DNA from 3 places in the Plantactinospora sp. ZYX-F-223 genome. Region 2 is predicted to be linked to each of the others. Evidence: riboswitches for the same ligand, from Rfam matches in the RefSeq annotation. Region 2 holds a riboswitch; each other region holds the start of a gene.
The links. A riboswitch is a leader RNA that binds a small molecule or an ion and turns the genes downstream of it on or off. The one in region 2 is predicted to bind cyclic di-AMP.

Region 1 (10,445 bases), on a different contig from region 2:
CTCGTCGGCGTCCTCAGCGGCAGGTTCGAGCCGGCCGAGGACCTCGCGCGGATCGGTCACGTGCTGACCCTACCGGCCGGTGCCATGCCGGTCGCGGGATCGGAAGCTCGCCGGGCGGGCGGTATGGGGTGCCGGCCGAAGGCGGCGGCACCGGTCGATGCTGGCTCGGCGCGCTGTGTACCGGCTGGCTACCCTCGGAACTGGGACGGGTTCCGGGCCCGAGCCGATGGGGAGGACAGGACAGATGGCAGACCAGACGCAGCCCTGGGCCGAGCGGACCGTCGAGATGCCGCCCGGTGCGGAGGGACCGGGGATGCCGCCGGGGCCCGAGGGCTTCCGGCGGGGTGTGGCGCAGGTCGGGGTGCCGCGGCCGCGTACCGAGCCCGAGGCGCCGCACGAGCCGACCGGCACCGGGTGGCCGGTGGCGGAGCAGGAGCGGCAGCAGCTCCCGCCGGGTTACCACTGGCGGCAGCTGCGCATCGGACGGCACTGGAGCATGCTGGGTGGCCTCTTCGCCTTCGTCTGCTGGGGGATCTGGGCGATCTCGGCCCGGGGCGACCTGACCAGTCCGGTGGTCACCTTCGTGCTGACCCTCTTCGTCGCGGTCGGCCTCTTCGCGCTGGCCCGGCTGGTCGGCCGGGTGGTCTGGGAGCGCCAGCTCGGCCGGGTACGCCGCAGTGCCCGGGGCGCGCACCTGGTCACCGGGCTCTTCCTGGCCGGGGTCGGGGTGGCGTACCTGCGCCAGACCGAGTGGGTCGTCGACCTGTGGAACTGGGTGGCGGGGCTCTGAGCGGGGCCGTGCGGGTGACCGGCCGGGGCCGCCGGTCCGGTCCACCGGCCGATCCGGACAGGTGTTGATCGAAGCGACAAATCACAATTTGGTCACTCGATAGTTACTGAGCGCGTGGCGGTCGATTACTCGGCGCTACTATTCGGTCTCCGTCCTCCACCGGAGGTTGCCACGGTGACCCTGCTCAGCGTGATAGTCCCGGTCTACCAGGTGCGGGAGTACCTGGCCGACTGCCTGGACTCCATTCTCGACACGTCCTTCCGCGACCTTGAGCTGGTGGCGGTGGACGACGGTTCCAGCGACGGCAGCGCGGCGATCCTGGCCCGGTACGCCGAACGCGACTCCCGGCTGGTGGTGGTCACCCTCGGCCGCAACCAGGGGCTCGGGGCGGCCCGCAACGCCGGCCTGTCCCGGGCCACCGGCGAGTACGTCTGGTTCGTCGACGGCGACGACTGGCTGCCCGAGGGAAGCCTCAGTGCCGTCGCCGAGCGGCTGACCCGGACCCGGCCCGACCTGCTGGTCACCGCGTACACCCGGTACTACCCGAACGGCGGGACCCGGCACCTGTCGCTCTCCCAGGTCGGCGCCGGGAGTCCGGTGCCGGAGACGTTCACGCTGGGGGAGCGACCGGCCCTGCTGTCGGTGCTGCACATCACCTGCAACAAGGTGATCCGGCGCCGGTTCCTCCTCGACCTGGGTCTCACCTTCGGCCCCGGCTGGTACGAGGACGTCTCGTTCAGCTTCCCGCTGATGCTCGCCGCGCGGCGGATCACCCTGCTGGACCGGTGCTGTTACGCCTATCGGCAGCGCCCGGAGGGGGCGATCACCGCTACGGTCAGCGAGCGGCACTTCGAGGTCTTCGCGCACTGGGACCGTGTCCTGGCCGGCCTGGACGCCGACCCGGCGGTGCCTGCCGAGCTGCGACACCGGATCTTCCAGCGGATGATCTGGCACCTGTTGCAGGTGCTCGGCCATCCCCGGCGGGTGCCGCCGAGCCGCCGCCGCGAGTTCTTCGCCGAGATCGTCACCCGGTACCGGGCCCACCTGCCACCGGCCGGCTACCAGCCGCCGGGCGGCGCGGCTGGGCTCAAGCACCGGCTGGTGGGTCGCGGGGCGTACGGGCTCTTCACCGCGCTCCAGGCGGCGCGGCGGGCGCACGCCGGCGTGGTGACCCGGGCCCGGCACCCGCTCGCCGGCGCGCGGCGGGCGGCCAGCACCGCCGTACCGGCCGTACCGGCCCTACCGGGCAGCCGCGCCGAGGCGGTGCCCGGTGAGGTGACCGACCGGGTGGGCTGAGCACGCTCCCGGGGCGCGTCGCACTCGGCGCGCCGGTCGGGGCCGCCCTGTCCCGGAGGCGATCGCGGGCGGCGGATCAGCCGTGTTCGCCGAGCGGGCCGACCCGCCAGCCCCGGCGGAGGCACTCCTCCAGCAGGTACGGCAGCGCGGCGAGGCTGGCCCGCCACGCACCCGGCGCGGAGGTGCAGTCGGAGTCGTGCAGCAGCACCGTGCCGCCACCGGCCAGCCCGCCGCGCAGCGTGTCGAGTACCGAGGAGCGGGTCGCCGACCGGGTCCAGTCCCGCCCCCAGCAGGTCCAGAGCACCGGGGTCAGGTCCAGCCGGCGCGCGGCCATCAGGGCGGCGGCGCTGAACACCCCGTACGGCGGGCGGAAGAACCGGGGTACCCGGCCGGTCACCGCACCGATCAGCTCGCGGGTCCGGGCCAGGTCGCGGTAGGTCGCGTGCGGGCCGCGGAGCAGCAGGTTCTGGTGCGCCCAGCCGTGCACCGCCACCTCGTGCCCGGCGGCGGCGAGGTCCAGGCCGAGCTCCGGTGCCCGGGCCAGCATCGACCCGAGCAGGAAGAACGTTGCGCGGGTCCGGTGCGCGGCCAGGGTCTCGACGAAGAGCGGGGTGGAGGCCGGGTCGGGGCCGTCGTCGAAGGTGAGCGCGACGTGCCCGGGGGAGCCGCGCCCGCTCAGCCGGGGGAAGAACCGCAGCCGTACCCCGGGCAGCACCGTCACTGCCGGCACCACCTGGGCGGCCAGCGCGGCACCGACGGTCGTCGCCGGTACCGCGCGTCCGCGCACTCGTTCCTCCACCCGCCGCACCATCGCGGACGCGGTTACCCGCGCGGCCGGTGTTCATCCTCACCCGGACGGGTGGCCTGCCCCGGTTGCTCCGGTCTCCGGCGCCTTCCGCGTTCCGTGCCGCCCTGCCCGATCGGCGGAGTTTGCCGGAGCTTCGGCCGGGTAGCCGGCGCCCGGCGATCCGGGGAGGTTCGGGACGGGGGAGCGGGATGCGCGGGCGACCTGCGGCGCGGGTAGCGGTGATCACCGGAGCGAGTGCCGGGGTCGGCCGGGCGACGGCCCGGCTGCTGGCCCGCCGGGGGATGCGGCTCGCCCTGCTGGCCCGGGGCGGGAGCGGCTTGCGGGGCGCGGCCGAGGACGTCCGCGCGGCCGGGGGTGTGGCGCTGCCGATCGAGACCGACGTGGCGGACCACCGCCAGATCGAGGCGGCGGCGGACCGGGCGACCAGCGAACTCGGGCCGATCGACCTGTGGGTCAACAACGCCATGGCCTCGGTGTTCGCGCCCTTCACGGAGATCGGGCCGGAGGAGTTCCGGCGGGTGACCGAGGTCTGCTATCTCGGGTACGTCCACGGCACCCGGGCCGCGCTCGACCGGATGTTGCCGCGCGGGACCGGCACGATCGTGCAGGTCGGGTCGGCACTGGCCTACCGGTCGATCCCGCTGCAGTCCGCGTACTGCGGCGCGAAGCACGCCATCGTCGGGTTCACCGAGTCGCTGCGCTGTGAACTGCTGCACGACCGGAGCCCGGTCCGGCTCACCATGGTGCACCTGCCGGCGCTGAACACCCCGCAGTTCGACTGGGTGCTGTCCCGGCTGCGCAACCGGGCCCGACCGGTACCACCGATCTACCAGCCCGAGTTGGCGGCCCGGGCCGTCATGTACGCGGCCGACCGGCCGGGCCGGCGGGAGTACTGGGTGGGCGCCTCGACCGTCGGCACCATCCTCGGCAACCGGTGCCTGCCCGGGCTGCTCGACCGGTACCTGGCCCGGACCGGGTACTCCGGCCAGCAGACGGAGCAGCCAGCCGACCGGAGCCGACCGGCCAACCTCTGGCACCCGGTCGACGACGGCACCGGGGCGGACCCGGGCGCACACGGCGCGTTCGACACGCCGTACCGGGCGCGGAGTCCGCAACTCTGGCTGTCCCAGCACCGGGGCGCGGTGACAGCGGGTCTCCTCTCGGCCGGTACCGTGGCCGGTGTGCTGTTCGGCACAACGCCCTGGCGCAGGCGGTGACCGGAGAATCACCCACCGACCAACCTGGACGTGTTTCCGCACGTCGGACGGGTGGGAACGCGCTTGGTAAATAGCCGACAGCAGCTAGTCGATAATGGCGGGCAAAGCACGTCCTTCGATGCGTCCGACACGCGGTGATTACTGATAGTCGTTGTCTCGCAACGCCTTTAGCCGCGAACGGGTCTTGCCATTCCGGAAGTGAAACCGGGTATGCTGTCTGCCGTTCATAGCCGCCGGATACCGCGTGGTCCGGCGCTGATCGCCGCCTAATCGCCACACGGCGAGCCGGGGACCCACGCACCCCTGGGGTGAATCCGCGACAGCGGTAGGGACCACTTCCATCCCGAACCCGTCAGCTAACCCGGTCGGCGGCCGACGGAAGGGATACATGTGAGGGCACCCCTACGCCGAAGGCTGGCGACTGCCCTGGCACTGCTCACCGCCGCAGCTCTGGTCGTGGTTCCGTCGGAGGCGTCGGCGGCGCCCGCGCCGAAACCGGCCCCTCAGGAAGAGGCCGACTCGCCGGTGCTCGGGGACGTGCTCGCCAGCGCAGGTAAGCGGCTCGCCGAAGCGAAGGCCGAACGCACCAAGTCCCAGCGGCGGCAGCAGCAGCTCGGCAACCAGTTGAAGCAGGCGGAGGCCCGGCTGGCGGCACTCACTCCGGAGGCGAGCGAGATCGCGGCCGAGTCCTACCGCAGCGGCAAGCTCAGCGCCATCGCGATGCTGCTGAGCAACGGCTCTGCCGACTCGTCCGATTCGTTCATGGAGCGGGCTTCGGCGCTCAACGAGCTGAACCTGTTCAACAACAGCAAGCTCCGGGCGCTCAACGCGGCGCGGGACGAGGTCGGCGCGGCCAAGAAGGCGATCGACGAGGAGGTCGCCAAGCAGGCCGCGCAAGAGAAGATCATCAAGAAGCAGCAGTCGGACGCGAAGAAGGCGCTCGCCCTGGTGGGCGGCAACTCGCGCCCCGACAAGGGTCTGGTGGCGGCAACCTCGCCGGTCGCCCGGCCCGGGCCGGGGATGGCGGACGGCTTCCCGGGGCTGCCCTGCAACCGGGACGACCCGACCACCGGCGGCTGCATCACCGCCCGGACGCTGCACATGTACAACGAGGTGCGCCGGGCGGGCTTCAAGAGGTTCGTCGGCTGCTTCCGGCCCGGTGGTCCGTTCGAGCATCCGAAGGGCCGCGCCTGCGACTGGTCGCTGCGCAATTCCGGCTTCAGCCGGGCCGCCAACGACGACCAGATGAAGTACGGCAACGACCTGGCCGCGTTCCTGATCCGCAACGCGGACCGGCTCGGCATCCTCTACGTGATCTGGTACAAGGAGATCTGGTTCCCGGACGAGGGCTGGAGTTCCTACAGCGGTCCGAGTGACCACACCGACCACGTGCACGTCTCCATGCTGTAGGCCCGAGCCACCCCGACCGCCCCGTCACCTGCCCGCCAGGTGACGGGGCGGTCGCGTTGGGCGGACATGTCGCGCGCCGGCTGGCATCATCGGCGGATGGCCGTCATCGAAGTCGTCCGGGGCGACATCACCCGGGAGCGCGTGGACGCGATCGTCACCGCGGCCAACGAGTCGCTGCTCGGCGGCGGTGGCGTGGACGGTGCCATCCACCGGGCGGCCGGGCCCCGACTGGCCGAGGCGGGCGGGGCGATCGGCCCCTGCGCGCCCGGCGAGGCGGTGGCGACCCCGGCGTTCGACCTCGACCCGCCGGTCCGGCACGTCATCCACACCGTCGGCCCGGTCTGGGAGGGCGGCGGGTACGGCGAGGCCGAGGTGCTCGCCTCCTGCTACCGCCGCTGTCTGGCGGTCGCCGACGAGGTGGGCGCGCGCAGCGTGGCCTTTCCGGCCATCGCCACCGGGGTCTACGGGTTTCCGGCCGACCAGGCGGCGCGGATAGCGGTCGACACGCTCCGGTCCACACCCTCGGCGGTCGAGACGATCCGGCTGGTCGCGTTCGACGAGCAGACCGGCACGCTGCTGCGGGCGGCCCTCGACCGGTCGAACCCGGCCGCACCGCCGGGCTGACTGCCCCCGTCCGGCGGCCGGCGACGGCCGGGGAGTCTGGCTCACCCTCAGCACGCAGGGCTGCCGCGCGGCCGACCGGCTCGCCGCCGCCCGGGAGGCCCGGTTCACCGCGCTGCTCGACCGGATTCCACCCGACGAACGGCCGGCGATCCTGGCCGCCGTGCGACGACTCGCGGAGGCTGCCGATGACCACTGACAAGCCGATGACCAGCACGGACCCACTTCGTACCGTCCGGGACGCCGCCGGGTCGTGCTGGGCTGCACCGCCGGGCTGGCTGCCCTCGCGGTGGCCGCCGCCGTACTGTTCGTCGTCGACCGGGGGCGTGACGAGGGCGCTCCCGCCGACGCCCGGCGACAGGCGGAGGTCGCCGAACGCGGTCGCGAGGTCATGCCGTTCGACCTCGAACGCACCACCCACCGGTTCACCCCCACCGCCGACGGCGGCCATCAGACGGTCACCGCGGACGAGCCGGTGGAGCGGCGGCAGGTGGCTCTGGTCCGCAAACACCTACGGGCGGAAGCCGAGCGGTTCCGCCGGGGTGACTTCACCGACCCGGCCCGGATCCACGGGACCGAGATGCCGGGGCTGGCGGAGTTGCGGGCCGGCGCCGGCCGGATCGGGATCGAGTATTCCGAGCTGCCCGCCGGGGCACGACTGGACTACCGGACGACCGAGCCGGAGCTGTTGCGTGCTCTGCACGCGTGGTTCGACGCCCAGGTCGCCGACCACGGACCGCACGCCGAGCACGGGCTACCGTCCGGTCCGGACGGCGGTCAGGTGTCGGGGTAATTGGCGTATCGATCGGCCACTGCCGTCGATCTTCCGGTAGTACGTCAAGGGAACGGTCGTCGTCCGCTTCTCTCGGCGGCCGCCAAGGTGACCCTGGCCACCCCTCGTCGCGTACTCCGCTGACCTGGGCGGGCCGTCGGGCAGCGGGTCCGCGACTCGTCCTGCGACATTGACCAGCCTCGCTACCCTTCGATCATGTCATCCGGCGTGCTCCGGGCCGCTGCCCTGGCGCTCGGCATCCTTGCCTTCCTGAGCCGGTTCGCGGTGACCTGGTGGCTGGAACCGGTGACCAGATCGGATCAAGCCCTCCGGCCTGGGCCTGCTGCTCCACCTGCTGGCGCTGGTCCTCACCGTGGTAGCGCCGCTCGTCGTCCTCACCCGGGTCGTCGCGCCGCTGCGACGGCGTCCCGCCACCTTCCAAATCGAAACTGCGGCCCGCCGGTTCGTCGTCGCGGAGTTCCCCCGCTTGCAGGGCGTCCTGACGATCGTGTCTCTCTGGGGTGCCGCAGGGCTGGTGGTGGTCGAGGGTGGACCGGCGCGGGACGGGCTCGGCTTCAACGACTGGCCGTCCGAGACCTACCACGGAGCCGTGTTCGCCGTCATCGTCGGGTGCGCGCTGGCCGCGCCGTTCCTCCAGCGGGCGGGTCTCGTGCTGGACCCGACCGGGATCTCCGTGCACGGGGCCCGGGGCGACACCACCATCGGCTGGGACGACCTGGCGCCCGGCGGGCCACCGCGACCGGCACCGGTCAGCCCCCGCATCACGCTCTACCGCCGGGGCTGGCATCCGTGGCCAGGCCGCCCACCGCGTAGCGACGAACTGCCGGTCGGGCAGCTGAACGTCCAACCCGACTTCCTCGCCTCGGCGATCCGGGAGTACGTCGTACATCCGTCGTTCCGTGCCGGGATCGGCAGCGCAACCGAACTGGCCCGGCTGCACGCCGACCTTCCGACCCGACCCGACGGCCAGTTCGGGGCGAGCGACACGACGCCCGGTCGGCTCACCTGATGCCGAGGCCGGCGAGGCTTACGGCGGTGGCGGCGGCGATGTCGGCGATCCGGTGGTAGTCGAGGGTGTTCGGGGTGTCGGTGGGCTGGTGGTAGTACGGGTTGCGGAAGTCGGCGGTGTCGGTGATCTGGATCGCCGGTACGCCGATGTCCCAGAACGGCTGGTGGTCGCTGCGGGCGAAGTGCTCGGTGGTCGGCACGTACCGGCGCAGCAGCGGGCCGGCGAGGCGCAGGTCGAGCGCGTCCCGGGCCAGTAGCGCCGTACCGGGTCCGGCCAGGTGGGTCAGGCACTCGCCGAAGAGCCGGGCCAGCCGCCCCGCCGACTGCCGGTACGCCACCAGCGTCCAGTCGCCGCGCCAGCCGCGCTGCCGGATCCGGCGGCGCTGTCCCGGATAGACCAGTCCGGCACCGGGCGGCAGCACCTGGCTGCCGGGTAGGGCCGAGTAGAACCCGATGCACTCGAAGACGACGACCGCGGCGGGGCGGCCGAGCGTACCCAACTCGCCGGCCAGCGCCCGCGAGCCGTGCAGCCCGGTCTCCTCCTCGTCGAAGACGGCCAGCCGGACATGCCGGGCCAGTCCGAGTTCCGGCAGTATCCGGGCGAGTTCCAGCAGGCAGGCCACCCCGGAGGCGTTGTCGTCGGCCCCGGGACTGCCCGGCACGGTGTCCAGGTGCGCGCCGATCAGCACCGTCGGCCGGCGAGGGTCCGTGCCCTCCTCGGCCGGCGGCTCGGCGAGCAGGTTCACCCCGGAGACCGAGTCGCCCGGCACGGTGAACTCGCGTCGAGCGACCCGCCAGCCGGCCCGCTCCAGCTCCCCGGCCACGTACGACTCGGCCCTGGTCATCGCCGGTGCCGCGTGGTGGCGACCGCGCGGCACGTCCAGCCGCTCCACGTGCCGGCGCAGCCGCGCCTCGTCAACGCCGGTCCGTACCGTGGCCAACCGTTCGGCCATCGCGGGTGGCAGGGGGCGCAGTCGTGGCGGGGCGGTGAGGACCATCCATGCCTCCGTGGCAACGTCGCCGGTACCGTCTCCTGCGATCATGGCTGCCCGCCGCAACCCGCAATCCATCCCGGCACGGCACCGCAGGTCGGCGGCGCGGAGCGGATGGCCGGTCGGTGTCGGTGCCCGCTGTTAGGTTGCTGGCCGAGCCAGGGCGACCAGGGGGATGGAGGCCGGCATGGGAATCGTCGCGCTGCGGCCGGTGCGGGACGCGGACCTCGACGCGCTCTTCGCGCAGTCGCGTGACCCGGCGTCGGTCCGGATGGCGGCCTTCACGGTCGACGATCCGGACGACCGGGCGGCCTTCGACGCGCGGCTGGCCCGGCTGCGCGCCTCGGCCGACGTGGTGCTGCGGGCAGTCACCTGGAACGGCGCGCTGGTCGGCAGCATCGGCAGCTTCGTCGTCGACGGCGACACCGAGATCACCTACTGGATCGACCGGGCGGCCTGGGGGCGCGGCATCGCGAGCGCGGCACTGGCGCTCCTGCTCGACCTGGTCACCGCCCGGCCGCTGCATGCCCGGGTCGCCAGCGACAACGCCGGCTCGCTTCGGGTACTCCGCAGGGCCGGGTTCGAGGTCGTCGGAGTCGAGACCTCCTTCGCCAACGCGCGGCAGGCCGAGATCGAGGAGACCCTGCTGCGCCTGGACTAGTGCCCCGTCTTTCTGGCGATCTCCTGACGTCGGGTCGGGTGCGAGGTGGTGTGGGGTCGGGGTATCTGCCGGGCGGACTGTCGAGCTGCCCCGCTTGTGCGCCCACGGTCCCGGGCTGTCCAGGCCCCGACCCCCCCCGCCGGCCGGTCGACCCGAGCGGCACCTCATGCGCCGTCTCGGCAACCCCGGCTTCCGCGCCCCGTCTGTGCACCCAGCTCGACAGTCCACGCACCGACTACTCCCCGGTCGGCCGTCGGGTCAACTGCCCGGCGTCGCGTAGTGACCGAACGATTTGGTGCTGCGGACGGGATGCTGTCGCCGGTGAACCGGAACACCGGGGGATCAGCGCCGGTTCGGCCCGGAGCCGGCCGGCGAGCCCGTCGGTCTCGGCGAGCAGCTTCATGCTGCTGGCCAGGTGGTGAGTGGTGGTGATGTTGCCGGCGATCGGCAGCTCGATGGTGAAGCTGACGGCCTCGCGCCGGTCAGTTCGCCGGCCGGGTCCTACCGGGTCGGCCAATGACATGGAACAATCTCCCATCGACCAACGGCGCGATGTTCACGGGATCGGCGCCGGAGTTGCGGAGCACCCCCGGTGCTGGCGCTCGAACGCGTCGCCGGGTCGTGGGTAGCGCGGGTGGCCGGTGCTTTCTGGCAGAAACCTACGTCGCGAGTCTGCACAGTAGTAAGGCCCTGACTATTATTCCGCCATGAAGAATGAGTCGGCCGTTCCGCCGTATCACATCGCTTCGGTCGACCACGCCCTGCGGCTCCTGCTGCTGCTGAAGACCAAACCGAGCATCCGGGTCGCCGAGGCGGCCGAGGAGCTGAACGTCGCCCGCTCCACCGCGC
Region 2 (10,445 bases):
GGAGACCTTCGACGAGTTCCTCCGGCGGTGGTCCGAGGCGACCGGCGAGCCGTTCCGGCCGTACGACCCCGGCGACGACTACAACCGGTACGTCGACGGCCGCCCCCGGGCCGACGGGGTGCGGACGTTCCTCGCCTCCCGGCAGATCACCCTGCCGGAGGGCGAGCCGGACGACCCGCCGACCGTCGACACCGTCAACGGGGTGGGCAACCGCAAGAACGTCGTCCTGCTCCAGCGGATCCACGACGACGGTGTGCTGCCGTACCAGGGATCGGTGGACTACCTGCATGCCGCGCGGGCCGCCGGGCTGCGCCGGGCCGTCGTCTCGGCCAGCGCCAACGCCGGGGACGTGGTCGCGGCGGCTGGCCTCGAACCGCTGGTCGAGGCCCGGGTGGACGGTGTCGTCGCCCGGCGGCGCGGGCTGCGTGGCAAGCCCCATCCGGACACCTTCCTGGCCGGCGCCGAACTACTCGGGGTCCGCCCCGACCAGGCCGCGGTCTTCGAGGACGCGCTGGCCGGAGTGGCGGCGGGCCGGGCCGGCAACTTCGGCTTCGTGATCGGGGTCGACCGGGTTGGCCAGGCCGACGCGTTACGCGAACACGGCGCCGACATCGTGGTGCGCGACCTCTCCGAACTACTTCCCGGCGGGCAGACCCGGCCGGGACGTGCCGATCCGACGGACGCCGGCCTCGGCGATGCCGGAACGGCCGACGCCGGGCCGGAGGTGGTCCGGTGACTGCGAGGAGGCGCCGATGATCCGGGAACGGGCCTATCCCGTCGAGCCGTGGCACGTCCGGGAGACCCGGCTCGACCTGGACGTACTCGCCCAGTCCGAGTCGGTGTTCGCGCTCTCGAACGGGCACATCGGGCTGCGCGGCAACCTGGACGAGGGTGAGCCGCACGGCCTGCCGGGGACGTACCTGAACTCCTTCTACGAGCTGCGGCCGCTGCCGTACGCCGAGGCGGGCTATGGCTTCCCCGAGTCCGGCCAGACGATCGTCAACGTCACCAACGGCAAGCCGATCCGGCTGCTCGTCGACGACGAACCCTTCGACGTCCGGTACGGCGAACTACTCAGCCACGAGCGGGTGCTCGACCTGCGCGGCGGCACCCTGCAACGGTCGGTCGAGTGGCGCTCCCCGGCCGGGCGTACGGTGCGGATCTGCTCGACCCGGCTGGTCTCGTTCACCCAGCGCTCGGTGGCGGCGATCGAATACCGGGTGGAGCCGGTCGACGGCCCGATGCGGCTGATCATCCAGTCCGAACTGGTCGCCAACGAGCAGTTGCCGGCGCAGAGCCGGGATCCCCGGGTGGCGGCGGTGCTGGAGTCGCCGTTGCAGTCCGAGGAGCAGCTGGTGCACAGCGACGGGGCGCTGCTGATCCACCGCACCAAGGCGAGCGGGCTGCGGGTGGCCGTCTCGATGAGCCACGAGGTGCACGGGCCGGAGCGCAAGCTGGTCGGCACCGAGGCGTACGAGGACTGGGCCCGGACCACCGTCACCTCCAGGATCAAGCCAGGTGAGCAGCTCCGGCTGGTCAAGTTCGTCGCGTACGGCTGGTCGAGCCGCCGGTCCCGGCCGGCACTGCGCGACCAGGTGGCGGCGGCGCTGGCCGGCGCCAAGTTCTCCGGCTGGGACGGGCTCTGCACCGAGCAGCGCGGCTATCTCGACACCTTCTGGGACGACTCCGACGTGCGGGTCGAGGGCGACCCGGAGGTGCAGCAGGCGGTCCGGTTCGGACTCTTCCACGTGCTCCAGGCCGGCGCCCGGGCCGAGCTGCGGCCGATCGCGGCCAAGGGGCTGACCGGGCCGGGATACGACGGGCACGCGTTCTGGGACACCGAGACCTTCGTGCTGCCGGTGCTGACCTACACCCTGCCGTCGGCGGTCGCCTCCGCGCTGCGCTGGCGGCACTCCACCCTGCACCTGGCCCAGGAGCGGGCCCGGACGCTGGGACTGCGCGGCGCCGCGTTCCCGTGGCGGACCATCCGGGGCCAGGAGACCTCGGCGTACTGGCCGGCCGGCACCGCCGGGTTCCACATCGCGGCCGACATCGCCGACGCGGTACGCCGGTACGTGCAGGCCACCGACGACGAGCAGTTCGAGCGTGAGGTCGGGCTGGAACTGCTGGTGGAGACCGCCCGGCTGTGGCGCTCGCTCGGGCACCACGACCGAGACGGCCGGTTCCACCTGGACGGGGTGACCGGGCCGGACGAGTACACGGCGGTGAAGAACGACAACGTCTACACCAACCTGATGGCCCAGCGGAACCTGCTGGCCGCCGCCGACGCCGCCACCCGGCACGGCGAGGAGGCCTGGAAGCTGGGCGTCGACGACGAGGAGACGGCCGCCTGGCGGGACGCCGCGCACGACATGCACATCCCGTACGACCCGGAGCTGGGCGTGCACCCGCAGGTGGAGGGCTTCACCCGCCATCAGGAGTGGGACTTCGCGAACACGCCGCCGGAGCAGTACCCGCTGCTGCTCAACTATCCCTACTTCGACCTGTACCGCAAGCAGGTGATCAAGCAGGCCGACCTGGTGCTGGCGATGCACTGGCGCGGCGACGCGTTCAGCGACGAGGAGAAGGCGGCCAACTTCGCCTACTACGAGCGGCGTACGGTCCGCGACTCGTCGCTGTCGGCGTGCACCCAGGCGGTGCTGGCCGCCGAGACCGGGCACCTCGAACTCGCGCACGACTATCTGGGCGAGGCGGCCCTGATGGACCTGCACGACCTCAACCAGAACACCCGGGACGGCGTGCACGTCGCCTCGCTGGCCGGGGCCTGGATCGCCCTGGTGGCCGGGTTCGGTGGGATGCGTGACCATACCTCGACGCTTTCCTTCACACCCCGGCTGCCGAGCCGGATCGACCGGTTGGAGTTCTCGCTCCGCTACCGGGGCGTGCACCTGCGGGTCGACGTCCGGCCGCGCGAGGCGACGTACGCGCTGCGCGACGGCGAGCCGGACGACGCCCTGGAGTTGCTGCACCACGGCGAGAAGGTCCGGATCACCTGCCTGGAGTCGGTGACCCGGCCGATCCCGCCGGCCCGCCCGGTGGGCCCGCAACCCGCCCAACCGGCCGGTCGGGCGCCCGCCCGCCGTGCTCCCGAAGGCGAGCCGACCTGACCGCCGGCCGGGAAACCCCGAGATCTTGACGACTTCTCGCCGCCCCGGCGGTCCCAACCGCAAGACGTCGTCAAGATCTGATCGGCACCCCGACGGGACCTAGACCAGCGACAGGTGTACGTGGTTGGTGTGGTCGCTGGACGGGTCGCCGTGCGCACCGCTGTACGACTTCCAACCGGTCGTCGGCAACCAGATCTGCCGGTACCAGATCACGTACAGCACACCGATCCGGTCGGCGTTGCGGACGAAGAACGCGGCGAGGTTGTTGCCGTAGGTCCGGTTGGCGCCCGTCGCGGCACCCCGGAAGCCGCCCGCCTCGGCGGAGAAGTCGCAGGCCCGCCCCTTCGGGTGCTCGTAGGGGCCGCCGGAGCGGTAGCACCCGGTGAACCGGGTGAAGCCGGCCCGGCGCGCCTCGTTGAAGGCGTGCAGGGTGCGCGGGGTGACGCAGCCGGTGGTGGTCGGGTCGGGCCGGCTGCACGACTGCGGCGGCCAGGAGCCGTCGGCAGCGCGTGGCGCGGGCCGGGCCACCGGTGAGCGGGCGTTGACGAAGCCTCCGGTGGAAGCGCCGCCGACCTGAGCCAGCGTCCGCTCGGCGGCCTGCTTCTGCCGCAGCATGATGGCGAGCTGCCGGCGCTCCTCGATCACCTCGGCGTCCAGTGCCTTTTTCGCCAGGGTGGCCCGCTCCCGGGCCTGACCCAGCGCGCGCAGCGCGTCGTTGTCCCGCAGGGCCACCACCTCCAGCCCGCGGGCGCGCTCCAGGAGTTCCTCCGCCGAGCCGCTGTGCAGCAGCACCAGCACCGGGCCGATCCGGCCGGTCTGGTACGCCGTCCGGGCCACCTGCTCCACCCGAGGGCGCAGCTCGGCGATCCGTCCCTCCACCCGGCGTAGCTCGGCGGCGATCTTCGCCTGCCGAGCCTGGGCGTTGGCCAGCGCGTTCTTGGCCTGTAGGTAACCTCGGCCGGTCGATTCGAGCACGTCGCGCAGGAGCGGCGTGTCGCCTTCGTCGCCGAGAACGGCGGGGCTGTTCGCCTCCGCCGCGCCGGGCCGGAGTGCTGCTCCGGCGAGTGCGCCGAACGTGGCGAGCAGGGCCAGGGCCAGCGGTAACCGCCGACGTGTGGATCCCGTCATGCATGTCCCTCCGTCGCCCGCCTACCGAGTTAGCTGACGGGTTCGGGACGGAACAAGTCCCTACCGCGGTTGCGGACTCACCCCACCTACCTGGGTCCCCGGCTCACCCGTTGGTGATTCGGCGGCGGTCACGCCGGCGCGGAGGGGTGCGCCACCGGGCGAAACCGGGGTCAGCCTACCGGATCAACCGGGCCGACTTGGTGGATTCCGGGGTGATCCGGCGTGGAAAATTCACCCGGCCACCGATCGGGGGCCGGCGCCGCCGCAGCCGTCCATCTGGTACCGCAACCCGTATGGGTCCGGGGGGCGCCACGCGCGTGACACATCGACCGGGGGTGATTGCCGCCACACGCGGCACAATCAGGAATGTCCATGTCGGCCCGACGCTTGCAGTGATAAAGCTTGATATCAAGCTATAAGACGTCAAGCGATCATGGAGGAGCCGACATGACCACCGACCTGGTATTTGCCGAGACGTTCATCTTTCTGGAGCCCGGCACGGACCCGGCCGTCGACCGGGTGGTCGTCGACAACGCGGGCAGTCACACCCTGCTGGTCTGGGCACCGGACGGCTCTGCGGCGGCGCGGGTCGCGGCCGAGTTGGCGGCGACGGGCGTCCGCCTCATCGAGCTGTACCGCGGCTTCGACCTGGCGTCGGCCGCGCAGGTGATCGAAGCCGTCGACGGGCGGGCTCCGGTAGGCGTGGCCGGTGCCTTCGGTGCCGGGACGGCGCCCCGCGGATCGCTCAAGCGCTCGGTGACCATCTACGAACATCCGCTGGCGAACGCGGCCACCGACCGTGTCGTGCGGGAGCACGCCACCGGCGGCTGGACGGCGGTGATCGGCGCACCGGACGCAGACCTTCCCCAGGTCGCGGCGGAACTGGTCGACGGCGGGGCTGAACTCGTCGAGATCTGCGGCGGCACTCCGCTGACCACGGCGGCCCGGGTCCGGGAAGCGGTGGGGGACCGGGTTCCGGTGAGGCTGGTCAGCTGGCCGTTTGAATCCATCGAGGGGGCGGCCGCATTCAAGGCCGCGTTCGACGCGCGGATGGCCGAGCGCGGCTGAACGCTCGACCGGCTATCGGTCAGCCCTCCTCGTACCGAAGCAGGAGCTGCTTCAGCGTGGCGGCGACGGCGTCTCGTTGCCGCCCGCTGAGCGGCTGCAGAAACGTCTCGTCCACGTCGAGTACGGCTCGAACCGCCTGCTCGGCCAGCCGTTCGCCCCGGCGGGTCAGGCGGACGAGTACGCCGCGCCGGTCGGCCGGGTCAGCGGTCCGCACGATCAACCTGCCCCGTTCCAAGCGGTCCAGCCGGGTCGTCATCGCACCGGACGTGATGAGCGCGGCCCGGGTCAGCTGCCGTGGGTTGGTGCCCTCGGGATCGCCGAGCCGACGTAGCGTGTTGATCACATCGAAGTCGCCGTAGGTCAAGCCGAGCGGACGAAGCGCCGCGACGATCGCACGATGGACCTGGTCGGCACAGAGCAGCAAACGACCGACCACTTCGAGCGGGCTGACATCCAGCTGCGGGTCACGTTCGGCCCATTGCGCAACCATCCGGTCCACCGCATCAGCAGCCTCCACCGGGCGAGTTTACTTGACACCAAGCCAGTTGGCTCAGGCACCACCAGGCGCGACCGGCGTGCGGGCCCGTCGAGTCGCCGGGTGGGCGGCCGTTGCGGTCCTAGCGGTCGCGCGGATCCTCCGAGTACCGCTCACCGCTGGACGGCATGCCCACCGCGTCACGCGGCGGCGTCCGGCGCGGATCGTCGAGCGACCTCGCCTTGGCCGCCTCGTCCGCCCATTCGCTCCGGTCGGGATTCTGCTGTCCCGCCTCGTCGGTGCGGGCCGAGCCGGACTTCGCCTTGCCGGGTTTCTGGCGGGCCATAACGTCCCTCACGTTCGTCTGCCGGTCGGCGCGTCTGCCGTCCCGGTGCCTGGTCGGACTTTCCGGCCTTCCCCGACTGCGCACCGGCAAACCCGGGTGCCAGGCGGCCGGCGGCGCGTGGTTGAGCCCGGCGCCGCCGGGTAAGGCCGACAGGACGGCGGTCAGCGCCACACCCGCGACTCTCCGCCGGGAAAAGGCATGGGAGGCAGTCGAATGGACACCCGGAGCACCGAGACCACGATTCCGGCCGGAGATGTACGACTGACCGGCGACCTGGTCGTCCCCGCCGACGCACGCGGGATCGTCCTGTTCGCACACGGCAGCGGCAGTTCCCGGCACAGCCCGCGCAACCGGATGGTGGCCGAGGCGCTGAACCGCCGCGCCCTGGCCACCGTGCTGGTCGACCTGCTGACCCGGGACGAGGAGGCGCTCGACGACCGGACCGGGGAGTTGCGCTTCGACATCGGCCTGCTCACCGGCCGGCTCGTCGGCATCGTCGACTGGCTGGCGACCGGCGAACCGGCCGGGCGGCTCCCGATCGGACTCTTCGGGGCCAGCACCGGCGCCGCCGCCGCGCTCTCGGCCGCCGCGCAGCGCCCCGACCGGGTGTACGCGGTCGTCTCCCGGGGCGGCCGCCCAGACCTGGCCGGCGCCGACCTGCCTCGGGTACGCGCCGAGACGCTGTTGCTGGTCGGCGGGCTGGACGACGAGGTGCTGCGGCTCAACAACCAGGCACTCGCCGACCTCCACGCCGGGGCGGAGCTGCGGGTGGTGCCCGGCGCCACCCACCTGTTCGAGGAGCCCGGCGCCCTGGACCAGGTGGCCCGGGAGGCGGCGGAGTGGTTCGTCAGCCACCTGCCCGACTGACCGTCCCGCCCAGCCAGCCGTCGACCCGGCTGCGCCAGGCGGCCGTGACAGGCGTGCGCGGGTTTTCCATCAGGTTCGCGCGCGGAGGGGACCGCCGCCTTCAGGCGACGGGGGAATCCGCGCTACCTCCCCTCAAGAATTGCTGTGTGGACAGTGATAGGATATCGATGTGCATGTGGGTTGTGAGCTGCGAAAACAACGTCGATGATTCGGGACCGTTGCCCGCGACCGGCCGCACGGTCGGAATCGACATGGGTGTGACTTCGTTCCTGACCACATCCGACGGCCTTCACATCGACAACCCACGACATTCGGCCGCCTCCGCCGGCCGCCTCCGCCGGCCGGCTCGTCGACGCCCAGCGCGCCCTGGCCCGGTGCGAGCGCGGGTCGCACCGGCGCCGGAAGGCCCGTGCCCGGATCGCCGCCCTGCATCGCAAGGTGCGTCGGCGGCGGCTCGACCACGCGCACAAGATCGCGTTGTGGCTCGTCCGTCATTACGATGTGATCGCCCACGAGGCGTTGCCGATCAGGAACATGACTCGGTCGGCGAAGGGCACGATCGACAAGCCGGGCCGCAACGTCGCCCAGAAGGCGGGATTGAACCGTTCGATCCTGGACGCGGGTTGGGGGTGTTCCTCAACGTACTGCACGCCAAGGCTGAAAGCGCCGGACGTGTCACCGTAGGGGTCGATCCTCGCGACACCTCCCGCACCTGCCCCGCATGCCGGCACCGCACGCGGGACAACCGCGTCACCCAGGCCGAATTCGTCTGCGTAGCGTGCGGTTTCGCCGACCACGCCGACGTGGTCGGCGCGACGAACGTACACAGGGCCGGGCTGGTCCTGCTGACCGCGTGAGCGGCCAGAGAAGCTGACGCCCTCAGGCGTCAGAGGAGTCACACTCGAAGGATGACGGCGTTGTCCCGCGACCTGAGCACGACGGACCTCGGCTACCTCACCGGTGGCGCCTGGGGTGCCGTCCGGACCGCACTGGTGATGCTGCACGGCCGGGGAAGTGTGACGGCCGCCCGACCCGGCGGGCTCAGCCGGACCGGCAGCATGCCGGCGTACGCGGAACCGCTGGAACGGGCCCTGTTCGGTGCGCTGTACGGCTCGACGTCACCCCGTGAGGTGGCCAACCAGCGGCGGGTCCGGCAGGCCCTGGCCGAGCAGCGGGAGGGCCTGATCGGGCTGGGACTGCTCCGCCCGGCCTGGCGCCGGTTCCTGTTGCCGGCCATGCTGGTGCTCGTGCTGCCGATGGTGGTCGCCCGGCTGGTCGCGGTCGACCTGCTCGGCGTCGGAGTCGGCCTGCTGGTGGTGCTGGCGTTCGTCGGGATGGCCGGCTGGTTCCTGCCCCGCCGCACCCTCTCCGGCGGACGTACGCTGCGCGACGCCCGGCGCCGGCATCCCCTTCCGGTCGGCCCGGACGGCGTTTCGGCCGGACTCGAACCGGGGCTGGCGATGGCGCTGTACGGCACCGCAGGGCTGCTGCCGGCGGTGCGCCGGTTCGTCCGGGACGGCGGACTGCTCGACGGCGGCACCTGGTCCCGCTACCTCGGCGACTCCCCGCTGGACAGCTCCTCGATGCCGGCGGGCGGGGCCACCGGGCACGTCTGAGCCCCGGCCGGTCAGCCCAGCCGGGGTGCGGGCTGGCCGGGCAGGTCGGAGCGGGTCATGGTGGGCCGTTGGGCCGGCTCGGTGGGCAGCACCGGGAAGCCGTCGGTGCGGTAGCACAGCTCGTCGGAGGTGACGATGCCGACCTCGTGGTCCGGCAGGTCGGCCAGCCAGCGCAGCCCGGCCTGACCCATCGCCACCCCGGCCGTCGCGTACGCGTCGGTGCGGCCGAGGTCGGTGCCGACCACGGTGACCGAGGTCAGTTCGGTGGCCGGGGCACCCCGGTACGGGTCGATCACGTGGAAACCGCGCTCGTACGTGCCGGAGGTGGCGATCGCGAAGTCGTTGCCGCCGAGCACCCAGCAGATCTTGTCCTGCTGCCACGGGTGCCGGATGCCGATCCGCCACGGCTCGCCGGGTCGCGGCCCGCCCCGGGCCCGGATGTCCCCACCCGCGTTGATCCAGTGCGAGCGGCAGCCGGCCGCCAGCAGCCGGTCCGAGGCCACCTGCACCGACCAGCCCTTGACGTAGCCGGACGGGTCGAACCGGCCGGTCGCGTACGCGTCGAAGTAGCCGTCGGTCTCCCGCCACAGGTCGGCGCAGGCCTCGACCACCAGCCGCAGGTCGGCGGAACAGTCCTGGATAGACAGTTCGCCCCGGTCGAACCGGTTGACCTCGCTCTGCTCCTTGTAGGTGCTGAACCGCTCGTCCACCTCGCGGAACCAGTCGAACGTCTGCTCGGCCAGCGCCTCCAGACGCCGGGCCGGCAGCGGGTCGGTGAGCTGCACACTGATCGGCGTACCCATGATCTGCTCGACCCGGCGCAGCCCGGCGGTACCCATCGGACTCAGGCCTTCGCCTTGTCGAGCGCGGACTGGAGCGACGCCTTGTACGCCGCACTGGTCAGGCTCGCCCCGGAGACCGTGTTCACCTTGCTGGCGCTGGTGGCGGCGAGCGCCTGCTGGCGCAGCTTCGGGATCGCGTTCTCGTTGATCCCGGCGCTGGTCGGGTCCTCGTCCGGATAGGTCGCGTCGGCGTCGGTGACCTTGCCGCCGGCGACCGTGATGGTCACCTTGATGGCGCCGTAGTCGTAGTTGGCGGTCGCACCGACGAAGGTGCCGTCCTTCAGCCCGCCCGCCGGGGCCTTGGCCGGGGGCTTCTTGGCCGGCGGCGCGGTGGTCTTCTTCCCGGCCGGAGCCTTGCCGGAGGGCGTCGGGCTCGCGGCCGCGTCGCCGGTCTCCTCCTCCAGCGCCACCTGGGTGCCGGGGTCGTCGGTCGAGGTGCCGAGCTTGGCACCGATCAGCAGGCTGGCGCCGATGGCGGTACCGAGGACGGCGAAGGCGGCGCGACGCACGGGATGTACCTCCGTAGGGGGTGGTGTGCGGGGATCAGAATTCGAACGGGTCGAGGTGGATCTGCCGGCGCGGCACCCGGAGCTTGCGCATCGTCCGCATCGAGACGTCGACCAGCCCGGGCGGCCCGCAGAGGTAGACGTCCCGGCGGCGTACGTCCGGCACCAGCTCGCGCATGCCCTTGGCGGTGAACAGGTGCCGGGGCGCCGGGTCCTCGCGGGAACCGATGACGTACCAGACCTGGGCGTTGCGGGACCGGGCCAGGAAGTCCAGCTCGTCGCGGAAGAGCAGCTCCTCCTCGCTGCGGGAGCGGTAGATCACCACCGTCTGCTCGGGCAGGTCCTCCAGCAGCGCCCGGATCGGCGCGATGCCGCTGCCGCCGGCGATGAGCAGGGCCCGGGGCCGGATCGCGCGGTCGGCGGTGAAGACCCCGGACGGCCCCTCGGCGAAGATCCGGGTACCCGGCTC
Region 3 (10,445 bases), on a different contig from region 2:
CTGTGGGTTGCGGGACGCCTCGGCGAGGAGATCCGGGATGATCTGCGAGGCCAGCGGATGTCGCAGCGCCCTGGCCACGATCCGCAGCAGCACGTCGAGATCTCCCTTTAGGCTCCCGGTGTCCGGTAGCGGTAGGCTCTGCCCCGCGACCCGGGAGACGATCTCCAGCACCATTTCCAGCTTCGAGTTCCAGCGGCGATAGATCGCCGTCTTGCCGACGCCGGCCCGACGCGCGACTCCCTCTATCGAGAGGCGCCCATAGCCGACCGCGGCGAGTTCCTGCATCACCGCCTGGCGGATGGCGACGGTGATCTCCCCTCGGAGTACCGCCGCTCCCGCCGGAGCACGCCGGTTGTCAGTCGCCACGCCGGCCAATATAGCGCGGCGACGGTACGGTTGCGTCCCGACGTACGATGGACTACCTTCTTGGCCGAAGCGACGACCGCACGGCGTTCGATCGTTCCGGCCACGGTCACCCCTGTCGCGCGTTTTTCAAGCCCGAATAGATCGGAGCGCCTTGCTATGGCCACTACGGCGGTAGCCGATCCTGATTCAGGACTGACCGGAGCCCAGCTCGCCGCCCGGTACGGACTGACCCTCGCCGGCGAAAGACCCGGCCTCGTCAGCTACATCCGGCAGTTGTGGTCCTATCGGCACTTCATCGCCGCCTACGCCAACGCCAAGGTGGCGGCGTCGTTCAGCACCGCCCGGCTGGGTCGGCTCTGGCAGGTCCTCACCCCGCTGACCAACGCCGCCGTCTACTACCTGATCTTCGGGGTGGTGCTGGGCACCAGCAGGGACGTGCAGAACTTCATCGCCTACCTCTGCACCGGACTGTTCGTGTTCATCTTCACACAGTCCGTGGTGAGCTCCGGGGTCTCGGCGATCACCGGCAACCTCGGCCTGATCAGGGCACTGCACTTCCCCCGGGCCTGCCTGCCGATCGCGATCACACTGACCCAGTTCCAGCAGCTCCTCGCGTCCATCGTCGTGCTGGCCGCCATCGTGTTGGTCGACGGCGAACCGCTGACCTTCGAATGGCTGCTGGTCGTGCCGGCGGTGGTCCTACAGTCGATCTTCAACGCCGGTTTGGCGATGGCGATGGCCCGGCTCGGCTCGAAGATCACCGACGTGAAGCAGATCGTCCCGTTCGTGATGCGCACCTGGATGTACGGCTCGGGCGTGCTCTACAGCGTTGCCTACTTCGAGAAGCACCTGCCGGAGGCGGTGGCCTGGCTGGTCCAGCTCAACCCGCTGCTGGTCTACATCGAGCTGATGCGGCACTCACTGATGGAGACGGCACCGGTCACCGCGCCGGCGACCCAGAGCTGGCTCCTCGCCGTCGGCTGGGCGGTCGTCGCCGGTGTCCTCGGATTCGTCTACTTCTGGCGGGGCGAAAGGGAGTATGGCCGTGGCTGAGTCAACGAACGTGCGGATCGACGCTTCGGCGTCCACCGCCGCCGACGGTTCCCGGATTCCCACCGTCGTCGTCGACGACGTACACGTGACCTACCGGGTGTACGGCGCCGGCGCGGGCGGCAGCGGCAATCCGGTCGCCGCACTGAAGCGGATGGTGACCGGCGGCAAGCCCGCCGCGATCCGCGAAGTGCACGCGGTCAAGGGCGTCAGCTTCACCGCGTACCGGGGAGAGGCCATCGGGCTGCTCGGCAGCAACGGCTCCGGCAAGTCGACCATGCTGCGGGCGATCGCCGGGCTGCTGCCCACCAGCCGGGGTGCGATCTACACCCAGGGCCAGCCCTCGCTGCTCGGGGTGAACGCGGCCCTGCTCAACGACCTCTCCGGGGAACGCAACGTCATGCTCGGCTGCTTGGCGATGGGTATGACCCCGGCCCAGGTGCGCGAACTCACCCCGGGAATCATCACGTTCTCCGGCATCAACGAGCGCGGTGACTTCGCCTCGCTGCCCATGCGGACGTACTCGTCCGGAATGGCCGCCCGGCTCCGGTTCTCCATCGCCGCCGCGAAGAAGCACGACGTACTGCTGATCGACGAGGCGCTCGCCACCGGTGACGCGCGGTTCCGGCGGCGCAGCGAGCGGCGGGTCCGGGAACTGCGCGCCGGGGCCGGCACGGTGTTCCTGGTGAGCCACAGCATCGGCTCGATCCGGGACACCTGTGAACGGTCGATCTGGCTGGAGTCAGGGCTGATCCGGGCGGACGGGCCGACCGCCGATGTGATCGCCGAGTACGAGAGCTTCATGAACCAGAAGTGACGCCCGGACCGTTCCGGGCGGCGATCGTCCGGCTCGCGCGAGTTACCCGGGCCGACCGCCCGCGCGCTAGGGTCCTAGAGGTCGTCGGCTCCGGTCGACCTCCCACCGGCCGGCCCGGAGGTCGACCGGTGGGACGGGTGGGGTGGCGGACGGTGACCGGTCCCGGCGGGCTGCGGTCAGCGCGCACCAGCCGGACGGCGACCGCTCCGGAGGTATCGGCATTCGACAGTTCCAGTCAGTGAGGATCGGCAATGGCACCTGACCCGGCGACGAAGCCGGACGCCGGCCCGGCCGTAGGCCCTCGCCCCGACGTCCGGGCGCCCTGGCGCCCGACCCGGACCGTGGCGGTGGTGCTGGCCGGGGGCACCGGGACCCGGGTCGGACTCGGCATTCCCAAGCAGCTCCTCAAGATCGCCGGCAAGCCGATCCTCGAACACACCATCACGGTCTTCGAGTCCGCGCCCGAGATCGACGAGATCATCGTGCTGATGGCACCCGGTTTCCTGGGCGAGGCGCGGCAGATCGTGGACAAGGCCCGCTTCCGCAAGGTCAGTCAGGTGATCGAGGGCGGTGACACCCGCAACGCCACCACCCGGCTGGCGCTGGCCGCGATCGGGCCGGACGACTGCAACGTCCTCTTCCACGACGCGGTCCGGCCGCTGCTGAGCCCCCGGATCGTCCGGGAGTGCGTCAACGCGCTCTGGACGCACTCCGCCGTCGACGTGGCGATCCCGTCCGCCGACACGATCATCCAGGTGGACGACGACGACTGCATCACCGACATCCCGGTACGGTCCCGGCTGCGCCGGGGGCAGACGCCGCAGGCGTTCCGGTCCAGCACCATCCGGGCCGCGTACGCGCTGGCCGCGCAGGACCCGGAGTTCAGCGCCACCGACGACTGCGGGGTGGTACTGCGCTACCTGCCCGAGGTGCCGATCAAGGTCATCGAGGGCTCGGACGAGAACATCAAGGTGACCCACCCGGTCGACGTACACCTGGCGGACAAGCTCTTCCAGCTCGCCGCCGCCCAGGCGCCCCGGCTGCGCGACGAGCGGGCGTACGTCGAGGAGTTGAGCGGCCGCACGGTGGTGGTCTTCGGCGGCAGCCACGGCATCGGAGCGCGGCTGGCCGAGGTCGCCCGGAGCTACGGCGCGGACGTGTTCCCGGTCAGCCGGTCGAGCACCGGCACCCACGTGGAGCGGGGCGAGGACGTCGCCGCCGCGTTGCGTGGCGCGTTCGAGGCGACGGGCCGGATCGACCACGTGGTGGTGACCGCCGGGGTGCTCCGGATGGGTGCGCTCGCCGAGATGGACGAGGCGACCATCGCGCACATGCTCCAGGTCAACCTGGTCGCCCCGGTGGACATCGCCCGGCAGGCGCTGCCCTACCTGCGGCAGACCCGGGGCCAACTGCTGCTCTACACCTCCAGCTCCTACACCCGGGGCCGGGCCCGGTACGCCCTCTACTCCGCCACCAAGGCCGCCGTGGTCAACCTCACCCAGGCGCTCGCGGACGAGTGGTCCGAGTTCGGCGTACGGGTGAACTGCGTCAACCCGGAGCGGACCGCGACCCCGATGCGGACCCGGGCGTTCGGGGAGGAGCCGGAGCACACCCTGCTGGCGGCCGACACGGTGGCCCGGGTCTCACTGGACGTGCTGCTCTCCGGGCTGACCGGCCAGGTGGTCGACGTCCGCCGCTCCCCCGGCGACCCGGCCGCCGAGCCCACCACCGGCCAGCCCACCGAGCCGAACGGGCAGCCGGGCAAGCGGAACGGCACCGCTCCGGACGGGCAGCCGGGCGAGCCGAGCGGCACCGCTCCGGACGGTTCGGGCCAGGACCCCGGGCTCGGCCGGATCGGCCGGCAACGCTCCACCGAACTGGTGCCGCCGCCCCGGGTCGGCACCGCCTAGCCCGGCCCCGCACGTCGGGGCACCATCCGGCGATCCGCCTCACGGAAGGAAGCGCATGCGTGGCGATCTGGTCAGGAAACTGACCGTCCGGTGTCTGAGTGCCGGCCTGGCCGTGCTGTCCTTCCTGGTCCTCGCCCTCACCTCGGCCGAGCTGCCGGGCCTCGCCCTGGCGGTGGCCGGTGCGGGCGCGGTCTGGCTGGAGCGCCGGATCAACCCGCGCGCCGACCTGGTCGCCGAGCCGGTTCTGCTGATCGCCGGGGTCCTGGTCGGATACGCCCACCAGGTGCCGGAGGCCCGGCTGAACTGGGTGGCGCTGGCGCTCACCGGAGCGGCTCTGCTCGGGCTGACCCTGGCCGAGCGGCCGCTGCGGGACGCCGCCGAGCTGGAGGTCCGCTCGGCCAACCTCGGCGTACGGTCGTCGCCACTGCTGGTCGCCGACCGGCTCGGCCCGGCGGTGCTGGTCCTACTGGTCGCACTCGCCGGCAGCGCGGCGCTGACCCTGCCGGTCTGGCCCGTCCTGGTGCTCACCGTGCTGGTCGGCGCGGCCGCCGCGATCGGTGCGGTCGGGCCGATCGCGCTGCGCCGGCTGCGGCCCTCCGGCGGGCAGAGTGCGGTCACCCAGGCGCTCCGCCGGCACCGGCCGGAGTTCCTGCTCTACTTCTCCGCGCCGCCCGGCTCGGAATACCAGGTCATGATGTGGCTGCCGTACCTGGAGCGGATCGGCCGGCCGTTCATGGTGCTGCTGCGGGAGCCGAACTTCCTGCCGACGATCTCGGCCGCGACCACGGCGCCGGTGGTGGTCTGCCCGACGCCGCGCTCGATCGACGAGGCGATCGTGCCGAGTCTGCGGGTGGCGTTCTACGTCAACCACGGCGCCAAGAACAGCCACTGCATCCGGTTCGCGCACCTCACGCACATCCAGTTGCACCACGGCGACAGCGACAAGGCGCCGAGCGCCAACCCGGTCTCCGCGATCTTCGACCGGATCTTCGTGGCCGGACAGGCGGCGATCGACCGGTACGCCCGCAACGGCGTGACGATTCCCCGGGAGAAGTTCGCCATCGTCGGCCGGCCACAGGTGGAGTCGATCGCGGTCAGTCGGGAGCCGATCCGGGACCGGGCCGACAAGGTGGTGCTCTACACGCCGACCTGGACCGGGCACAACGCCGACGTCGACCACTGCTCGCTGCCGGTCGGCGAGACCCTGGTCCGCCGGCTGCTGGACCGGGGCGTGACGGTGATCCTGCGGGCCCACCCCTACACCTCGCAGAATCCCGCGTCGGCCCGGCAGCTCGCCCGGATCGAGCAGCTCCTCGCCGAGCACCGGGCCAGCACGGGACGGCGGCACGTCTTCGGCGCCGAGGCGGCGAAGAAGATGAGCCTGGTCGACTGCGTCAACGCCTCCGACGCGCTGGTCTCGGACGTCTCTGCGGTGATCTCCGACTACCTCTACTCCGGCAAGCCGTACGCGGTCACCGACCGGGTCGGCGAGGGTGACCGGTTCGTCGCGGGGTTCCCGCTGGCCGGCTCGGGCTACGTGCTGGACTCGCAGATGTCCAATCTGGACGACGTACTGGACCGGCTGCTGGACAGCGATCCGCTGGCCGAGACCCGGTGGCGGACCCGTACCCGCTATCTCGGCGACTTCCCGGAGCAGCGGTACGCCGACGGGTTCCTCGACGAGGCCCGCCGGCAGTTGGACGGCGCCGCCACGCGGTCCGTGCCGTCGCCGCGCCCCGCGCCGGTCTCCTGAGCACGGTCGGCGGCTGTGCCATGATGCGCCGGTGACGATGATCAGGACCAGCCACGACCGGAACGAGTTGGCCGGCCTGCTGCGCCGCGACCCCCACCTGCACGCGTACGAACTCGGCGACCTCGACGACTTCTACTGGCCGTACACCACCTGGTACCGGCGCGACGATGCGGTGGCGCTGCTCTACCAGGGTGGACCCACTCCGGTGCTGCTGGCGCTGCACCGCTCTCCGGCGGTGCTCACCGAACTGCTCACCGGCCTCCTCCCGCTGCTGCCCCGGCACTTCGAGGCGCACCTCTCCCCCGGTGGCGCGGCGGTGCTGGCCCGGGAGTACCCGGTCAGGTCGCGCGGGGCGCACCTGAAGATGGCGCTCACCGACCCGGACCGGCTGGCCCGGGTGGCGCCCGGCGGCGAGGTGCTCACCGAGGCCGACGTACCGGAACTGACCGCGTTCTACCGGGCGGCGTATCCGGGCAACTGGTTCGACCCCCGGATGGTCGAGACCGGCCACTACGTGGGGATGCGCCGGGGCGGCGAACTGGTCGCCGTCGCCGGGGTGCACGTCTGGTCGCCGCGATACCGGGTCGGCGCGCTGGGCAACGTGGCGACGGCTCCGGCGTACCGGGGGCAGGGGCTGGCCAGCACGGTGGTGGCGACGCTCTGCCGGCGGCTGCTGGAGACCGTCGACACGGTGGCGCTGAACGTCGTCGCGGAGAACACCGCCGCGTACAAGCTGTACGACCGGCTCGGCTTCACCCCGGTCGCCGAGTACACCGAGTACGTCGTCGGCGAGCGGGCACCCGCACCCGGCGCGGACGACCGTCCTCTTTGAACCAGGTCACCACCACGTCCTCCGGGGAGGCGCCGCACCGGCCCGAACCGGTCCGACCCTTGTCAACGGTCGGCACCCCGGGCACCATGTCAACGTTCTCGAAAGCCGCCAGTCCGCCAGGCGTGGCGGACCTGCTCTCCGCCCGGTCCGTACGCCTGCCGTCCACCCCTTGCTTTCGCCAGCCGATCTGTCGCCGAGGAGGCGCCGGTGCTTGAGGAGTTCATGGGCATTCCCGCCCACCCCTTCCTGGTCCATGCCGCGGTGGTGTTCGTGCCACTGCTCGCGTTGGCCGCGGTCGGGTACGCGTTCGTTCCGTTCGTCCGACCGCACCTGCGCTGGGTGCTGGGACTGCTCGCGGTCGCCACCCCGCTGGCCGCGCTGATGGCCAAGCTCTCCGGTGACCGGTTCCTCGCCCGGCTGGAGTCCCGTAACCGGGTCAGCCCGGAGTACGTGCCGCGGCTGGCGGAGCACCAGGACCTCGGCACCAACACCCTGTACGCGACGATCGCGCTCGGGGTGCTGACCCTCGCGCTGGTCTTCCTGGTCAAGCCACGGGCCACCGCCGCACCGGTGACCGCCGGGACCGAGGGGAGCGGCGGGGACGGCCCGGCCGCCGCTGCTGCCAAGGGGTCGCCGGTGCTGACCCTGGTGCTCGGGGTGCTGTCCCTGGCGGCAGCCGGGATCACCCTGTACTACGTGTTCCGCACCGGCGACACGGGCGCCCAGGCGGTGTGGCAGGGCCAGTGATTCCCGCCTGAGCACGGGCACGCACGGCCGACGACACGACGACGCCGGCCCGCTCCACACCCCCGGTCGGCACGGGTCGTCCGGGTGGGTGGGTCGGGCCGGCGTCTCGTCGGGCCGGCGTCTCGTCGGGCCGGCGTCTCGTCGGGCCGGCGTCTCGTCGGTGCTACCGGCGGGCGGGGCGGGTCAGGACGAGTAGCCCCGGGTGGCCGCCCAGTTCGCCAGGTCGATGGTGGTCATCCAGTAGTTGCTGTCCTCGCCCGGGATGGCCGGGTCGGCGATCTTCACCGTACGGCCGTCGTCGCGGTAGCCGACCACGGTCAGGTAGTGCCCGCCGGGGTAGCTGTGCCAGCCGCCGTCGAGGTCGGTTGCCGAGCCGGCGATGTTGACGACCACGGCGTACCCGCTGGTGACGGCGTGCACGACGTCCGCCTGGAGCCGGTCCATCTGCGCCGGGGTGGCCGCACCGCCGGGGATGGCGGTGGTGCGGTAGAAGTCGGTCCCGGTGATCTTGTTGAGCACCCGGGTGGTGTCCTCGGCCGAGTTGGTGCCGCTCATCGTGGTGCCGAGGTCGGCGGCGACGGCGTCCTGGCTCGGCTGCTTGTCCCGGACGGTCAGCGCGATCCGGGTGGCGGCCGGGCCGCAGTACCAGCCGTTGATCTGGGCCTGGAACTGGTAGTCCAGCAGCTTCGACTCCGGCGGCGCCGGTGGCTTGCTCGGGGTGCTGGCCGGGGCCGCCTTCGCCGCCTTGGTGGCCGGCGCGGTGGTCGCCGGCTGCGCCGGGGTCGCCGGGGCGGTCGTCTCCGGCGCGGTGGTCTCCGGGGCGGTGGTGACAGCCGCTCCGGCCTGCCCCGCCGCCGGGATGCCGAGTTCGGCGACGGCGACGGCCGAGGTCTCCGGGGCCTCGGCCGAGCCGGTCGAGGTCAGGACGACCCCGGTGGACGCGGCAGCGGCGAGCACCGCGGCCGAGGCGAGCGCGAGCCGGTTGCGCCGGCCCGACATGGCGGTCCGGAACCGCCCGTTAATTGCGTGCTTCAACGTTATCCTCCAGGGGAAATGCGCGTCACCGCTACCGGGGGGCAAGGAATGACGCGGCGTTTCAGTCGCTGCCGGAATGTGACGCGAAATCGCACGGAATCGCACGGGACGAAATCGTCCGGGAGAGGCCCGCCGACGCATTCGGCGGAACGGGCCGACGGTACGGACGGACCGCCGGTTGCGCCGGCCGGTGGGAGCGCCGCTATCGGCGTACCGGCGGAATCAGCGCCACCACGATCCGTCGCGACCGGCCGGCGGCCTCACCGGGACCGCGACCAGTTGGCCGGCGGACCCGGCAGCGCCCGCGCGTCGACGACTTCCGCGTCACAGACCGCTATCGGGCCAGGTTCAGGTGCCGGCCTGGGGTCGGCCGGTCCGGGTTGGGACGGTCGCGGCGACCGGGAGCGGAGCCGCGACGCAGCGAGGGATCTGGGGGGACGGGCCGGGGCCCGGGTGGTGCGGCACGAACAGCTACTCCTTCCGACACCGCCTACCGGGTTAGCTGACGGATTCGGGCGGGAAGGCCGCCCTACCACGGGCCAGCGGCTCGCGGATTCACCCCAGATAACTGTGGGTCCCCGGTTCGTTACAGAACGACTCGGCGGGTCTGCTCCGGTGTCACCCAGATGGCGACCAAGGGGCCGGACCAGATCCGCCGAGATTACTGGCCGCCTTCCGCCGTTGCCAACCCCACTGAACAGCGAAAACAGCGTTTGAGAGCGCGATCGGGACGACCGGCGACCGGGCCCGGGGCGATGGACGGTCGCACAGATAAACCGGCATGATCATGTACGCGTACGGTATGACGGAAATGACCGGCTTGACGCGGTGGTCCGAGCATGGGACGAGGACTCCAGGAGGCTCCTTCCGATGACAACGGTGCACGAAGCGACCTACGACCTGCTCCGTTCCCTCGGCCTCACCACCCTCTTCGGCAACCCCGGCTCCACCGAGGAGCCATTCCTGAAGAACTTTCCGGCCGACTTCGCCTACGTTCTGGCCCTCCAGGAGGCCTCCGCGGTCGCGATGGCGGACGGCTACGCCCAGGTCACCGGCCGGCCGGTGCACGTCAACCTGCACACCGCACCCGGCACCGGAAACGGAATGGGCAGCCTCGTCACCGCCTGGCACAACAAGACACCCATGATCGTTACCGCCGGCCAGCAGACCCGGACGATGAATTTGTCCGAGCCGATGCTGACGAACGTGCGCCCGACCCAACTGCCAGAGCCGTACGTCAAATGGAGTCACGAGCCGCTGCGTGCGCAGGACATTCCCGAGGCGTTCATGCGGGCGCTCGCCACCGCCGTACAGCCGCCGGCCGGGCCGGTGTACCTCTCCCTGCCGCTGGACGACTGGGACGAGCCAGCCAACGGCACCGCGCAGGTACGCCGGGTGAGCACCCGGGTCGCGCCCGATCCGGCGGAACTGGATCGGTTCGCCGAGATCCTGGCGGCGAGCCGGAACCCCATGCTGGTGATCGGATCCGCGGTCGACCGCAGCGGCGGCTGGGCCGAGGCGGTCGCCCTCGCCGAGCGGAGCCGGGCACCGGTCTGGCAGCCGCCGTTCGCGGACCGGGTCGGCTTCCCCCAGGATCATCCCCAGTTCCAGGGACTGCTGCCGCCGGCGATCGGGCCGCTGGCCGAGAAACTTGTCGGCCACGACACCGTACTGGTGGTCGGTGCCCCGGTGTTCCGTTACTACCCGTACGTCCCCGGCCGGCGGGGTTATCTGCCGGATGGCACCCGGCTGCTGCACGTCACCGACGACCCGGCCGAGGCGGCCCGGGCACCGGTCGGCGACAGCCTGGTCGGCGACGTCACGCTGGCCTGCGCCGGGCTGGCCGAGCGGCTGCCGCCGAGCGACCGGCCGATGCCACCGCCCCGGGCCGGCGCGCCGGACGGGGCCGCCGGCACCCCGCTGAGCCCGGAGGCG

Region 1: linked by a shared signal. The riboswitch ahead of AAH979_RS21965 (hypothetical protein) and the one ahead of AAH979_RS06915 (hypothetical protein) in region 2 are both predicted to bind cyclic di-AMP.
Region 3: linked by a shared signal. The riboswitch ahead of AAH979_RS14285 (C39 family peptidase) and the one ahead of AAH979_RS06915 (hypothetical protein) in region 2 are both predicted to bind cyclic di-AMP.

The regions. Positions count from the first base shown of each region.
Region 1 is NZ_JBDJAV010000021.1:106,755-117,199, reverse strand. It holds gene AAH979_RS21985 (hypothetical protein) at 245-790, shown strand; gene AAH979_RS21980 (glycosyltransferase) at 965-2,086, shown strand; gene AAH979_RS21975 (polysaccharide deacetylase family protein) at 2,163-2,873, opposite strand; gene AAH979_RS21970 (SDR family oxidoreductase) at 3,083-4,111, shown strand; cyclic di-AMP (ydaO/yuaA leader) riboswitch at 4,365-4,498, shown strand; gene AAH979_RS21965 (hypothetical protein) at 4,502-5,521, shown strand; gene AAH979_RS21960 (O-acetyl-ADP-ribose deacetylase) at 5,618-6,145, shown strand; gene AAH979_RS21955 (hypothetical protein) at 6,396-6,935, shown strand; gene AAH979_RS21950 (hypothetical protein) at 7,288-7,944, shown strand; gene AAH979_RS21945 (M20/M25/M40 family metallo-hydrolase) at 7,937-8,941, opposite strand; gene AAH979_RS21940 (GNAT family N-acetyltransferase) at 9,123-9,596, shown strand; gene AAH979_RS21935 (hypothetical protein) at 9,832-10,119, opposite strand; gene AAH979_RS21930 (IclR family transcriptional regulator) at 10,304-10,445, shown strand, end outside.
Region 2 is NZ_JBDJAV010000005.1:108,065-118,509, forward strand. It holds gene AAH979_RS06905 (beta-phosphoglucomutase family hydrolase) at 1-736, shown strand, start outside; gene AAH979_RS06910 (glycoside hydrolase family 65 protein) at 753-3,128, shown strand; gene AAH979_RS06915 (hypothetical protein) at 3,228-4,256, opposite strand; cyclic di-AMP (ydaO/yuaA leader) riboswitch at 4,259-4,390, opposite strand; gene AAH979_RS06920 (DUF6506 family protein) at 4,704-5,324, shown strand; gene AAH979_RS06925 (MarR family transcriptional regulator) at 5,344-5,841, opposite strand; gene AAH979_RS06930 (hypothetical protein) at 5,942-6,316, opposite strand; gene AAH979_RS06935 (hydrolase) at 6,359-7,012, shown strand; gene AAH979_RS06940 (hypothetical protein) at 7,507-7,911, opposite strand; gene AAH979_RS06945 (TIGR04222 domain-containing membrane protein) at 7,921-8,628, shown strand; gene AAH979_RS06950 (FAD:protein FMN transferase) at 8,640-9,431, opposite strand; gene AAH979_RS06955 (FMN-binding protein) at 9,473-9,979, opposite strand; gene AAH979_RS06960 (ferredoxin reductase family protein) at 10,014-10,445, opposite strand, start outside.
Region 3 is NZ_JBDJAV010000012.1:47,920-58,364, reverse strand. It holds gene AAH979_RS14320 (TetR/AcrR family transcriptional regulator) at 1-366, opposite strand, end outside; gene AAH979_RS14315 (ABC transporter permease) at 523-1,419, shown strand; gene AAH979_RS14310 (ABC transporter ATP-binding protein) at 1,412-2,233, shown strand; partial or broken gene AAH979_RS14305 (bifunctional cytidylyltransferase/SDR family oxidoreductase) at 2,485-3,930, shown strand; gene AAH979_RS14300 (CDP-glycerol glycerophosphotransferase family protein) at 4,199-5,896, shown strand; gene AAH979_RS14295 (GNAT family N-acetyltransferase) at 5,934-6,728, shown strand; gene AAH979_RS14290 (hypothetical protein) at 6,936-7,475, shown strand; gene AAH979_RS14285 (C39 family peptidase) at 7,659-8,510, opposite strand; cyclic di-AMP (ydaO/yuaA leader) riboswitch at 8,983-9,124, opposite strand; gene mdlC (benzoylformate decarboxylase) at 9,381-10,445, shown strand, end outside.